4 regions of the Saccharospirillum sp. HFRX-2 genome follow, and region 2 is predicted to be linked to each of the others. Evidence: predicted binding sites of a transcription regulator. Region 2 holds the regulator's gene; each other region holds the start of a gene.
The links. The regulator LexA, encoded in region 2, represses DNA repair genes until DNA is damaged. The targets are predictions, from matches to a motif close to TACTGTNTANNTANACAGTA.

Region 1: ABMA60_RS16835 (DNA topoisomerase III) is a predicted target of LexA. The motif match lies at 2,031-2,050, and genes of this name have one in related genera.
Region 3: dinB (DNA polymerase IV) is a predicted target of LexA. The motif match lies at 2,307-2,326, and genes of this name have one in related genera.
Region 4: uvrA (excinuclease ABC subunit UvrA) is a predicted target of LexA. The motif match lies at 1,985-2,004, and genes of this name have one in related genera.

The regions. Positions count from the first base shown of each region.
Region 1 is NZ_JBEBMU010000010.1:77,673-81,172, forward strand. Features, by position in the region: gene ABMA60_RS16825 (HD-GYP domain-containing protein) at 1-157, opposite strand, end outside; gene ABMA60_RS16830 (glutamine--tRNA ligase/YqeY domain fusion protein) at 242-1,912, opposite strand; gene ABMA60_RS16835 (DNA topoisomerase III) at 2,067-3,500, shown strand, end outside.
Region 2 is NZ_JBEBMU010000006.1:14,314-17,813, reverse strand. Features, by position in the region: gene ABMA60_RS12905 (class I SAM-dependent methyltransferase) at 1-685, shown strand, start outside; gene rnhA (ribonuclease HI) at 678-1,124, shown strand; gene dnaQ (DNA polymerase III subunit epsilon) at 1,126-1,872, shown strand; gene lexA (transcriptional repressor LexA) at 1,892-2,500, opposite strand; gene ABMA60_RS12885 (alpha/beta hydrolase) at 2,575-3,417, shown strand; gene ABMA60_RS12880 (3-deoxy-7-phosphoheptulonate synthase) at 3,482-3,500, opposite strand, start outside.
Region 3 is NZ_JBEBMU010000007.1:84,078-87,577, reverse strand. Features, by position in the region: gene lipB (lipoyl(octanoyl) transferase LipB) at 1-133, shown strand, start outside; gene lipA (lipoyl synthase) at 205-1,194, shown strand; gene ABMA60_RS14520 (helix-turn-helix domain-containing protein) at 1,205-1,939, opposite strand; gene dinB (DNA polymerase IV) at 2,372-3,487, shown strand; gene ABMA60_RS14510 (TetR/AcrR family transcriptional regulator) at 3,398-3,500, opposite strand, start outside.
Region 4 is NZ_JBEBMU010000007.1:47,768-51,267, reverse strand. Features, by position in the region: gene uvrA (excinuclease ABC subunit UvrA) at 1-1,936, opposite strand, end outside; gene ABMA60_RS14350 (MFS transporter) at 2,085-3,308, shown strand; gene ABMA60_RS14345 (single-stranded DNA-binding protein) at 3,404-3,500, shown strand, end outside.

The DNA.
Region 1 (3,500 bases), on a different contig from region 2:
AGACTTCGCGAACGCCGAGCTTGCGGATTTTTTCGACCACAAGGTCGGAGCCGATTTTGCCGCGACGACTGTAGTTGTAGTGCGGAATCCAATCAGTATTCATGTCGGAAATGTACATTCCGACTTTAAGGCTGCGGATAGGAATACGTTTGATCATCGGTGAACCTGACCCAAAAACTCCTTTTTCGGGTCAAGTCTAGTACAAAAATTATCCGCAATAAGAAAGATTACTGATCAATTTTTATACTTTTCGAGTCCAGGTTTCCTTCAAACCGATGGTCTTGTTAAACACCAGTTTGCCGTTGCCGCCGTCATAGCGGTCGAGCACAAAATACCCTTCGCGCTCAAACTGGAAGGCAGCTTCCGGTGCGGCCTGCGCCAGGCTGGGCTCGACCACACAGTTACTGAGTGTCGCCAGAGATTCAGCGTTGATGTACTGCATAAAATCATCACCACCACGATCCGGGGTTTCGTGATCGAACAATCGGTCATAGAGACGCACTTCCGCCGGCAAACCTTCGCTCGCCGATACCCAGTGAATCACCCCGCGTGGACGCACACCTTCGGGTGCATCGGCGCCGACGGTGCCTTCAACAGCCGTGGCGCGAATCTCAATAATTTCGCCGCTGGCGTCCTTGATCACTTCGTCGGCCTGAATGATGTAGGCGTTGCGCAAACGCACCCACTCACCCAAAACCAGTCGCTTGAATTTCTTCCGTGACAGGCTGGAATCTTCATTGAAGTCGGAGCGGTCGATATAGATTTCGCGGGTGAACGGCAGCTCGCGTTCACCCAGGTCGCTGCGATTTGGATGCCCTGCCGCGGTGAACACTTCGCGGTGATTATCCGGCAAATTGCTCAGCACCACCTTCAACGGATTCAACACCGCCATGGCCCGCGGCGCGTTATCGTTCAGGTCTTCACGAATGGCATGGTCGAGCATACCCAAGTCCACCACGCCACCGGCGCGGCTGGTGCCGACCATATCGGCAAAGTGACGCAGCGCCGCTGGGGTAATACCGCGCCGGCGCATACCACTGATGGTCGGCATACGCGGGTCGTCCCAACCATCGACCACAGCTTCATCTACCAAACGCTTCAACTTGCGCTTGGAAGTCACGGTGTAGTTCACATTCAGCCGCGCAAATTCGTACTGATGCGGTACCGCCGGCACCGGCAGTTTTTCGATAAACCAGTCATAAAGCGGACGGTGATCTTCGAATTCCAGCGTACAGATTGAGTGCGTCACGCCTTCCAGCGCATCGGACTGACCATGGGCAAAATCGTAGCTCGGATAGATGCACCACTTGTTGCCGGTCTGGTGATGTTCCTTGCGACGGATGCGATACAACACCGGATCGCGCAGATTCATATTCGGTGCCGCCATATCGATTTTGGCGCGCAATGATTTGGCTCCGTCATCGAACTCACCGTTTTTCATGCGCGCAAACAGATCGAGGTTTTCCTCGACGCTGCGCTCACGATAAGGACTGTTGCGACCCGGCTCAGTTAAAGTGCCGCGGTATTCGCGCGCTTCTTCGCCGCTGAGATCACAGACGTAGGCGTCGCCGTTTTTAATCAGCTCGACCGCCCAGTCGTACAACTGATCAAAATAATCGGAGGTGTATTTTTCTTTACCCACCCACTCAAAACCGAGCCAGTTAATATCGGCTTTGATCGAGTCGATGTATTCCTGCTCTTCTTTTTCCGGATTGGTGTCGTCAAACCGCAAATTGCAGACGCCGCCAAATTGCTCGGCCAGACCGAAATTGACGCAGATGGATTTGGCATGACCAATGTGTAGATAGCCATTGGGCTCTGGCGGAAAGCGGGTCACGATCTTGTCGTGCTTACCACTTTTCAGGTCGTCTTCGATCAGGGTGGCGAGAAAGTTGGACGGCTTGTCACTCATCAGAATGCGGACTCCGGAAATCGCTCGGCAGGAGAATGGGGTTTGCCAAAGCGGCGATTATACCGGTTTGGGCCGCGCTGAGTAGGGGCCGCGCCTTGCGCTGGACGGCACGAGCCAATACTGTATATACATCCATATCTCAACACTGATTGCCATGCGCTTATTTATCGCCGAAAAACCCAGCCTCGGGCGCGCCATTGCCGCCGCCCTGCCCGGTCAACAGCAACGCCAGGACGGCTGCGTCACCGTCGGCGATACGGTGGTGACCTGGTGCATCGGCCACTTGCTGGAGCAGGCAGAGCCCGACGCTTACGACCCGGCGTTCAAGCAATGGTCATTCAACACCCTGCCCATTTTGCCCGACCAGTGGCAATACCAGGCCAAACGCCAGACCGCCAAGCAGCTTGCGGTGGTGCGCAAACTGGTCAAACAGGCGGATCAACTGATTCACGCCGGCGATCCGGACCGAGAAGGTCAGCTCTTAGTCGATGAAGTGCTGCACTATTTAAAGGTGCCCAAAGCCAAGCTCGACAGCACCCAGCGTTGCCTGATCAACGATTTGAACCCAAGCGCGGTGAAACGTGCATTGGATAAACTGCAACCCAACCGCGACTTCCAATCTTTATCCGTCTCAGCTCTGGCACGGGCACGCGCCGACTGGCTGTATGGCATCAACCTGACCCGGGCAGTCACGCTTGGCGGCCGTAACGCGGGTTATCAGGGCGTGCTCTCCATCGGCCGGGTGCAGACGCCGGTACTGGGTTTGGTGGTTGATCGCGATCGCGCCATCGACGCCTTTACCAGCCGACCCTATTACGAAGTCTGGTCGCAACTAACAACCCAAGCCGGCGAAGGTTTTGCTGCTCAATGGCAACCGAGCGAGGCCTGCGAAGCCTGGCTGGATGATGATGGCCGTAACCTGTCGCGACCGCTGGCTGAGCACGTCGTGAAAACCGTTCAGGGGCAGGATGGCGACATCACCCTGGCCAGCGCAAACACCAGCAATCAGCACGCGCCCTTACCGCCGAGCCTGTCGAATTTGCAGATGGAAGCCAACAAGGTGTTTGGTTTCAGCGCGCAAAAAGTGCTCGATCTGGCGCAGAGTCTGTACGAAAAACACCAGGCCATTACCTACCCGCGCTCGGACTGTCGTTATCTGCCCAGCGAACATCATGCCGAGGCCGCCCAGGTCACCAGCGCCATTCGTGCCAGCCTGAAGGTGTTGAACGACAACCGCCTCGACGCCGCCTGGCCGCAACTGAACCTCAGCCAGAAAAGCCGTACCTGGAACGACGCCAAGGTCGGCGCACACCACGCCATCATTCCCACCGGAAAAACTGTGACCCGGCTCAGTGAAGACGAGGCGAAAATTTATTATCTGGTCAGCCGCGCTTATCTGGCGCAGTTCCTGCCAGCCTGGCAACGCCGCGAACAAAAAATCGAAGCACGGCTGGCCGGTGGACTGTTTCGCGCCCAGGCCAAACAAACACTGGTTGCGGGTTGGAAAGCGCTCTTTCCCAGCAAACAAGACGAAGCCGAGACGGTTTTGCCCTCTGTGAAGGAAGGCGACCAGGTGCACTGTGCAAAC
Region 2 (3,500 bases):
TCAGCGTCTGATCGAAACCGAGCGAGAACTGGTTGCGCGGGGACTGGCTGGTCGTTTCGGTTCTCATCTGTTGCAACTCGACAGCGGTTTGCACGAGCCACTTTTCGAGCAACGTCTATTTGGCTGTGGCACCATTGTCAGCCAACTGGATAACCGCGCACCTTGCCCGGTGGTTCGGGCCGACGCCGAAGCCTTACCCTTCGAACCGGAAAGCATTGATGCACTGGTGATGCATCATACGCTCGATCAGTGCGAAAACCCTTATCAAGCGGTGCGTGAAGCAGCCCAGGTGTTGCGTCCCGGTGGGTTGTTGGTGATCGTCGGCTTTAATCCGTTCAGTGCCTGGGGGGCTCGGGCGATGCTCAGTCGGGCTCAATCCGGGGTGTGGCGGTCGCGTTTTATTCGCAGTGGTCGTGTGGCTGACTGGATGCAACTGCTCAATTTCGAAATGGAGCGCCAGGAGAAACATCTGTTTATTCCGCCTTACCGCCGTCCGGAGTGGTTGGGGCGGTTAGGTTTTTTGAGTCGCGTGCAGCGACGTTTATTGCCGGTCTCCGGTGCAGTCTACCTTTTGGTGGGTTGCAAACAGGTGGCGGGACGAATCAATGGTCGGCCGCGCTGGCGCGCCCGGCCGGTACTGAAATCCGGCCTGACGAGCCGGACGATAAGGAATCAATATGAGTGACGCTGTCACCCTTTATACCGACGGCGCCTGCCGTGGTAATCCCGGTCCGGGTGGTTGGGGCGTGTTGATGCGCTCGGGCAAACACGAAAAATCACTGCATGGTGGCGAACGCGATACCACTAACAATCGTATGGAGCTGATGGCGGCCATCGCTGGTTTGGAATCTTTGAAGCGGCGTTGTCAGGTGGATCTGTACACCGATTCCCAATATGTGCGCAAAGGCATCACCGAGTGGATTCATGGCTGGAAACGCAATGGCTGGAAAACTGCCAGCAAGCAGCCGGTGAAGAATAAAGACCTGTGGCAGCGTTTGGATGAGCAGATCGGCAAGCACGAGGTGCAGTGGCATTGGGTAAAAGGCCACGCCGGTAATGAAGGGAACGAACGTGCCGATGCGCTGGCTAATCAGGGCGTCGACGACATTATTAAGCGAGGTTGATATGCGACAGATTGTACTGGATACGGAAACCACCGGTCTGAGCCCCAACAAGGGCGATCGCATCGTCGAAGTTGGGTGTGTCGAACTGGTCGGCCGTAAACATACTGGCCGACACTTTCACTACTACATCAACCCGGAGCGCGACATTCCCGAAGAAGTGATCGCCGTTCACGGCATTGATAATGAGAAGGTTAAGGACGCGCCTAAGTTTCGCGATATCGCTGACGACTTCTGGCAGTTTGTCGCGGGCGCTGAACTAGTCATCCACAACGCCTCCTTCGATATGGGCTTCCTGCAAATGGAATTTGATCGGTTGGCCGCCGAAGGTGACAGCCGTTTCGGTCGGTTGGACAGTCATTGCACCGTGCTCGATACGCTGATGCTGGCGCGTGAAAAACATCCGGGTGCCAAGGCTTCACTGGATGCGTTGTGCAAACGCTATGGTATCGATAACGGCCACCGTACACTGCACGGCGCTTTGCTTGACTCGGAGATTCTTGCTGACGTCTATTTGATGATGACCGGTGGCCAGACGGCACTGATTCTGGATGAAGAACCCCAGTCCAATAATGAAGAAGTGAGTTTTGATGCCAGTGCGGTGATGGCGGCTGGAGAGCGCTTGGTCGTTATTGAGCCGACGGCCGCAGAGCGCGAAGCGCATCTACAGATGCTGGCGATGATTGAGAAGAAATCCGGCACCGCGCCCCTGTGGAATAGCTCGAATGAGCCAGAGGCGCGACCGGAGTGATGCGTTTGCCGGGCGGTGCTTAGTGCAACGTCCGGCGAATAACGCCGACGTAGAGACCTTCGATGGCAAAGTCGTCCTGTTCCAGGTCGATCTTGATCGGATCAAAGTCGGTATTTTCCGGATAGAGCGTTACAATGCCGCCTTCGCGTTCATAGCGTTTGACGGTGACATCTTCACCGACTCGAGCAACAACGATATCGCCATTGCGGGCTTGATCGGTCTTGTGAACCGCGATTAGATCGTCTTCCAGTATGCCGATGTCTTTCATACTGAGCCCCTGCACCTGAAGCAAATAATCGGCTTTGGGGTTGAACAGACCGGAGGGAATTTCGACGAATTCCTCAATCTGTTCCTGGGCCAGAATAGGGGAGCCGGCAGCAACACGGCCGACGACGGGAATGCCCGCTTCGGCTTCGGATTCCGGCAGTCGGATACCGCGTGAGGCACCGGAGACCATCTCAATAGCCCCTTTACGGGCCAGGGCCTTGAGGTGTTCTTCCGCCGCATTGGGAGATTTAAAACCGAGCCGTTGGGCGATTTCTGCCCGGGTCGGTGGGTAGCCGGTGGCGCCAAGGTGCTCTTTAATGATATCCAGCACCTCTTGTTGACGAGCGGTCAGTTTCAGCATAGTGTCGCCCTGTTTTTTTATACAGTAGCTGTGATTATATACAGGCTACGCTCACTGTAAAGGACTCTAAAGGCTTGAAAAGTAGCAGTGAACTTTTCCCGGTGGCTTTGGCCAGTGCGGAATTCAAAGAAGGCGTCTACGAAGATGTCTATTCCCTGAAACCCAACAACAGCACCGACAAAACCGTCGAGATTGCACTGGTGCGTCTGCATCAGGAAAAAGTGACCAAGGCGTTGCCGCTATTGTTGGTTCACGATGCGTTCTACAACCACTGGCAATGGTTGGATTATGGCGTTGGCGGTACCGCTGGTGAGTTGGTACGTCAGGGTTACGATGTCTGGCTATTGGATTGGCGGGGCCATGGTTTGTCATCGCGCAACCAACGACCGCAAACCAATACGCTGGACATTATGGCTGAGTATGATCTGCCGTCCGTGTTCGCGTTTATTGAAGAACGCTGTGGCCACAAACCAGCCGTTGTTGCTCGCGGCATGGGTTGTGAGTTGATCAGCCGAACTCTGGCCTACGGTGAGACGCTGCCGGAGCTATTGTTCGTTAATTCCCACCAGTTACCGCCACGTCGCCTTTATTGGTTACCCGGCGCCAAGCTGATTCAGCGCATTCGTCTGCTTAAAAGCGCCTGGGTGAAAGGGCCGGGCGAAGAAATGGAAGTGCGGCAACTGTTTCGTCAATTGCTGAAAAAAGGGGGTTGGTTTGGTGGTTGGAAGACCACTGGCGGCCAGGCTATTCGTCCATCGCTGGATGCCCATCAGGACGTCACGCGTTGGGTATTTGAGCCGGGTCGTACTCCCTCCTGGTTAAAGCGCATGCGAGTGGCAGAAGATCATCGCAGCGAAGCCCGGGTGGTCGATTTTGATTGGGCGGCCTTGCTGCCCAAGGCGTCGGAGCCGGCCTGAAGCCAGTGTTCGAGTAATAAAAAAGGGTAGCCATAGTAGCTACCCTTTTTTGTGCCAGCGGGTTTTAGCCGGCTTTTATATTG
Region 3 (3,500 bases), on a different contig from region 2:
CCAGATGGCCGATTTCGACATCGCTGTTGATCGCGACCTTGTGCAACGCCGTTGGGTTGAATTGTTCTGTCAGCGCCTCGATTTGCTACCCCAGTGGCACCACCCCGAACTGTCACAACGCCAGGCTGGTTGAAGCCGGTCGCTTAGCCGTCCCAGCGTTGTTATCATTAGCTTCCGCCGTTTCACAGCAGTGAGCCCGCCAATATGAGTGAAAACCGCATCCCCGTTGTCCAAGTCGAAAGTGGTCGTAAGTTCGTTAATCACAACGGCGTAACGGCCATCAAAAACGGCATCAAGACGCACAAAGAAGCGCGCCGTAATACGGAGCGCAAGCCGGAATGGTTACGGGTGCGCTTGTCGACCGGGCCGGAATACGAAGCGGTGAAGGGCATCGTTAAAGAATATCGGCTGAGCACCGTCTGTGAAGAAGCCATGTGTCCCAACATCGGCGAGTGCTGGAGCGCCGGTACCGCCACCATCATGTTGATGGGCGATGTCTGCACCCGGGCGTGCAAATTCTGCGCGGTCGACACTGGCAATTCCCATGGCTGGCTTGATCCGGAAGAGCCCGAGAACACCGCTCAGTCAGTTGCGCTGATGGGTCTGAATTACATCGTGCTGACCTCGGTTAACCGCGATGACATTGAGGACGGTGGTGCGGCTCACTATGCGGCGACCGTTAAGCGGGTTAAGGAAGTTAACCCGGAAACCGCGGTTGAAGCGCTGACACCGGATTTTCAAGGTAAGTTATCGGATGTCGAAGTGGTGGTGGATTCCGGCATCGAAGTCTTTGCCCAGAACGTTGAAACCGTGCGCCGCCTGACGCATCCGGTGCGCGACCCCCGTGCCAGCTACGAGCAAACCCTGGCCGTGCTGGAACACGCCAAACGCTACAAGCCGGAAGTGCTGACCAAAACCAGCCTGATGCTGGGTTTGGGTGAAACCGAAGACGAAATCATCGAAGCACTGGATGATCTGAAAGCCATCGGTGTGGATATCGTTACCTTCGGACAGTATCTGCAACCCTCACTGAACCACTTGCCGGTGGAGCGTTATGTCACGCCGGAAGAGTTTCAGAAATACCGTCAATGGGGATTGGAGCGCGGCTTCCTGGAAGTCGTCTCTGGCGCCTTTGTCCGTTCCAGCTATCGGGCCGAACAGGTATTGCAGAAAAACAACGTTGGTTTGGGTTGAACGCCTGAGTTCAAGTCGATCCTGCCAAGGCCCGGGACACCTCGTTGACCTGGGCCAAAGCCGCCTCATCCAAGCGCTCTAGCCAGGGCAATAACACCGCAAAATTATTATTTTGAATGTGCCGATAAAGGTATACCGGTGTTTCCGTTGATAGTTCCAGCGGGCTGGTACCGGTTGCCATCCAGAAGCGCATGATCAGATTGATGCTGTAGTGCGGGCACAGTTCGGGTGTTTCGTATTTACGATAAGCCGCCATCGACACGCCCATCAATCGGGCAACTTCTTCTTGCGAGGTACCCCTGGCAAGGCGGAAGTCACGCAACTTTTCCGCTATGGCTCGGTAATAAGGATCACGTAACAGCTGATGGCTGAGACTGCTGCGTAACTCCGCCAGGCTTGCGAAAGGATTGTCGGTTGCATCGTATTCGTGCAACAAGCCTTTCAGCACCGAATTCAACGCCTCCAGTGCCCAGTCCGGGGCGCGATTCACGAAATAGAGCACCGGAATCCAGGCGGGTTTGAATGGCAACTTCAACCATTGCTGATAGCGCGTGCCATAAAACAGCCAGTGTGTCGGTATTCCGGTTTCCAGTGACCACAGCAGGGCTGAGTGCAGTCGGGGGAAGTCTTGTCCGGCTTCGTATTTGCGGTACTGACTGAGCGATACCTGTATCCGTTCGCTTAGGTCACGCTGACCCAACCCCAGATAACTGCGTACCGTGCGCAAATTCTGACCGATTTGCACAGCCAGTCCCTCTTCCAGGACATTGTAGTCAGGTGGGCCTCCAACCGGCATCTGGAAAACTTCAGTGGCTGACGCTTGAGCTACAAACATGGCGTTTTTTGTCGTTATTTTGGCTACCTTTGTGACTGTACCATCACCCTGAGCCATTGCAGAATATCATTGAGCGCTGAAGGGAGTCTGGCGCCTTCACAGGGAAGTGATATCCATAGATAGAGCAGGGATCCGGCCGGGAAGGCCAACACTTTCGACTGTTGCTCCGAGTCTCTTCTGCTATACCCCTCCAGTAACTTCTTCGACCCCCTTTCTCGTCCGTATTCACTGCGGACGGGGCTTTATGCGTGGTTTTGACCGTCCGCTGTCGCTGGAATGCTGTGATTATATACAGTATATTGTGCCGGCGGGTAAAGCGGCAGTGAGGCGACGGTTTTGGCGTTGCGGAAGATTATCCACATCGATTGCGATTGTTATTATGCGGCGCTGGAAATGCGTGATTTTCCCGAGTTGCGCGGCCAGCCTGTGGCCGTGGGCGGGCAGGGACCCAGAGGCGTGCTGTCGACCTGCAACTATGAAGCCCGGGCCTTTGGTGTTCGCTCGGCAATGCCGACGGCGCGGGCACGGTCTTTGTGTCCCGGGTTAATCATCCAACCATCGCGTTTCGACGTTTACCGCTCTGTTTCCCACCAGATGCGCGCCATTTTCATGCGCTATACCGACCAGATCGAACCCTTGTCGCTCGACGAAGCTTTTCTGGATGTATCGGAGAGCTCGGCCTTTGCTGGCAGTGCGACTCGTCTGGCCGAACACCTGCGTGCTGAAATCAAGCGCGAACTGGGCATTACCGTCTCCGCGGGTGTCGCCCCTAACAAGTATCTGGCTAAGATCGCTTCGGACTGGAACAAGCCCGACGGTCTCTGTGTTATCACCCCGGATAGGGTCGCTGAGTTTGTACAGGCGCTGCCGGTTGAGCGATTGTTTGGGGTTGGACAGAAAACCGCTGAACGCATGCATCAGTTGGGGTTTCGAACCTGTGGTGATCTGCAACAGGCTTCGTTGATGACGCTGGTGGATCGCTTTGGTCGTTTCGGGCCGCGCCTCTATCAGCTGGCGCGTGGTGAGGATGAGCGGCCGGTGCGTACCGAACGTTATGCCAAGTCGCTCAGTGTCGAACACACCTATCCAACCGATTTACCCGATGAAGCAAGCTGCCAGCAACAGCTGGTGGTCTTGTTTGACGAATTGCAGGGACGCCTGGCCAAGCGGTCGCAGCGCGGCGGCATCGGCCGGGTGTTCCTGAAAATGCGCTTCCGGTCGTTCCAGAAAACCACGGTGGAGCGCGCTATGCCGGTCACCGTGGCGTCTTTCCGGACGCTGCTGAGCGAAGCCTGGCAGCGTCGGGATGAGCCGGTCCGTCTGCTGGGTTTGGGCGTGCGTTTTACCGACCAGGCATTGAACCAGCAATTAGCCTTGTTCGAAGGTTTGACCAGTGGTGGTGTAGATGCGGTCCATCAGTCGTCCATTGAGCTCAGGGAGCCGCTCGCCGAGCAATGAACGCAGTCGCTGA
Region 4 (3,500 bases), on a different contig from region 2:
ATTTGCCGGAACCGGACACGCCGGTAATGCAGGTGAGCAAGCCAACCGGCAGATTCAGTGTAACGTCTTGCAGGTTATTGCCGCGTGCACCAGTGATGGTGAGCTGGCGTTTGGCATCGGCCGGCGTCAGTTTGGCCGGAACAGCAATCGCTTCCTGACCGTTAAGGTATTTACCGGTCAGGGATTTCGGATTGGCCATGATTTCAGCGGGCGTACCGGCGGCAACAATTTCACCACCATGGACACCAGCACCGGGGCCGATATCGAGCACGTAATCAGCAGCGCGGATGGCGTCTTCGTCGTGTTCGACCACCAAGACAGTGTTGCCCAGGTCGCGCAGATTAGTCAGCGTTTGCAGCAGTCGATCGTTGTCGCGCTGGTGCAGGCCGATCGAGGGTTCATCGAGAATGTACATCACCCCGACTAGGCCGGCGCCGATCTGGCTGGCCAGTCGAATGCGCTGAGTCTCACCGCCAGACAGCGTATCGGCGCTGCGATCGAGGGTTAAATAGTCGAGCCCGACGTTGACCAGAAAGCTCAGCCGCTGGCCGATTTCGCGCAGAATTTTATCAGCGATCTGCGCTCTGGAACCGGTCAGGCTCAGCGTCTCGAAATAGCTCAGCGCATCGCCGATGGCCATGTGCGTCACTTCCGGCAGGTTGATGCCGTTAACGAACACATGACGCGCGCTTTCTTTCAGGCGTGAACCGTGACAGCCGGGGCAGTCCTGTTCGGTGAGGAATTTAGACAGCTCTTCGCGCACCATCTGGCTATCGGTTTCACGATAGCGCCGTTCCATATTGGGCATCACACCTTCGAAGGTGTGTTGGCGACTGTAGACTGCGCCGCGGCTGTTTACGTAGGAAAATTCGATCTCGGTATTGCCACTGCCTTCAAGCACGATCTTCTGGAATTTTTTCGGCAGCTTGTTAAAAGCCACGTCGATGTCGACGCCGTAATGCTCACCCAAGGCCTGTATCTGGCTGAAGTAATAAACCGCGCGTCGGTCCCAACCGGAGATGGCGCCTTCGGCCAGTTTCAGGCTCGGGTCGCGCACGACTTTACCGCCGTCGAAATAGTGTTTCATGCCCAGGCCGTCGCACTGTTCACAGGCACCGGCCGGATTGTTGAAGGAGAACATGCGCGGTTCGAGTTCGGCAATAGAGTAGCCACAAACCGGACAGGCGAAGCGGTCGGAGAACAGCAGGTCGTCGCCGTCGCCGTCCATCCAGACCACCTTGGCGGTACCGCCGGATAAAGTCAGGCAGGTTTCGAAGGATTCGGCTAAACGCAGTTTCAGGTCGTCACGCACTTTAAAGCGATCGACCACCGCTTCGATGCTGTGCTTACGTTTTTTATCCAGCGCCGGTACTTCATCCAGATCCATCACTGTGCCGTCGACGCGCACGCGCACAAAACCCTGGCTGCGCAGTTCGTTGAAGACGTGCAGGTGTTCGCCTTTGCGGTCGTCGATCAGCGGCGCCAGCATCATCAGCTTGGAACCTTCCGGCTGCGCCAGCACCTGATCGACCATCTGGCTGATGGTCTGAGCGGCCAGCGGCTCGTCGTGATGCGGACAGCGTGGTTCGCCGACGCGCGCGTAAAGCAGACGCAAATAATCGTAGATTTCGGTGGTGGTACCGACTGTCGAACGCGGGTTGTGACTGGTGGTTTTCTGCTCGATGGAGATCGCCGGAGACAAGCCTTCGATGTGATCGACATCGGGCTTTTCCATCATCGACAGAAACTGACGGGCGTAGGTCGACAAGGATTCGACATAGCGCCGCTGGCCCTCGGCATAAAGCGTATCAAAGGCCAGTGAGGACTTGCCGGAACCGGAAAGACCGGTCAGCACGACCAGTTGATCACGCGGGATTTCCACGTCGATATTTTTCAGGTTATGGGTACGAGCCCCCTGGACGATAATTTTGTCCATCTGTTCCTCTTGGCGTTACAGCTGCGGTCAGACACAAAAGCGAAAGTGTACTGTATGTATGTACAGAACCCAAGCGGCGCCACCGGTTCGATCTTTTCTGATAAGATGCGCGCCTTCGCACTCGGTTGGATACGTAGACTGACCCGTCATGGCTTTCAATTCCCTGGAAAAACGCGCGCTCTTCGGACTGGGAACACTCTATGCCGCTCGTATGTTGGGGCTGTTTATGGTGCTGCCTGTGCTGACGCTCTACGGTCAGCATTTGCTCGGTGCCAGCACTCAGACTCTGGGCCTGGCGCTGGGCATTTATGGTGTCACTCAGGCGCTGTTACAAATTCCTTTAGGCATGTTGTCGGATCGTTTCGGTCGCAAGCCGGTTATTCTGGCCGGACTGCTGGTGTTCTTCGCCGGTTCAGTGCTGGCGGCGCTGGCGGATGATGTACTCTGGTTGATTGTCGGGCGTGCCTTGCAGGGCAGTGGTGCCATTGCCAGTGTGGTGCTGGCCTTGCTGGCTGACTACACCCGCGACGGCGAACGCACCAAGGCGATGGCCATTGTCGGGGCGGTTATTGGCGGTTCCTTTGTCTTGGCGGTCATGGTTGGCCCCTGGCTGGCGGGCGGTTTTGGTCTGGCCGGGCCGTTTTGGGCGACCGCTGCGTTGGCGTTGCTGAGCATGTTGATCCTGCTGTGGTTGCCGCAACCACCGGCGCCAACGGTGCATCGCGAACGCCAGTGGCGTGGCAGTCAGTTGGGGGCGGTGCTGCGCGATCGGCAGTTGACGCCGCTCAGTCTGGGCATCTTTTGTCTGCACCTGACCATGACCGCCTTGTTTGTCGGTCTGCCGGTGATGCTGACGCGTCAGGGTGTTGCCGATGCGCATCTGGGCTGGATTTATGCGCCGGTGATGGTGCTGTCTTTTGTTGCCATGGCACCGCTGATCATGATTGCCGAACGCCGCCGTTTGCATGTCCCGGTGCTGCTCTTCGCGGCGGCACTGGTGCTGGTAGCGACACTGCTGCTGGGTGTAAACCGCTGGCTGGTGTTGAGCATCGGCCTGACCTGGTTGTTCTTTGTCGGTTTTAATCTGATTGAAGCCAGCTTGCCTTCTCTGCTCAGTCGTCGCGCGCCGGCGGATGCGCGCGGCACGGCTATGGGTTTGTTTTCCACCGGCCAGTTTCTGGGCGCGGCCTGTGGTGGCGCGCTGGGTGGTTGGGCCTTCAGTCGCTTTGATCAGATCGGCATAGCGGTGCTGGGTGTGACGCTGATGGCGCTGTGGATGCTGGTGTTGTGGTGGGCTGAGCGCAACTCGATTGAAGGCGGCTCAAACACCGCGGCTGGGAGTGAATCTACATCAGCGGCAAGGCACAATTGACCAGGGCTCAGTCCACCCTGATGATACACAGAATTCAGAAGTAAGAGGCGGCCTGGACGGCTGCTATCAAGCGCTTAACCAACAGGATATCGATCATGGCTAAAGGTACGGTAAACAAAGTCATCATTCTCGGACGGCTGGGGCAGGACCCGGACGTTCGCGCCACAGCATCGGGCACTCAGGTGGTTAACC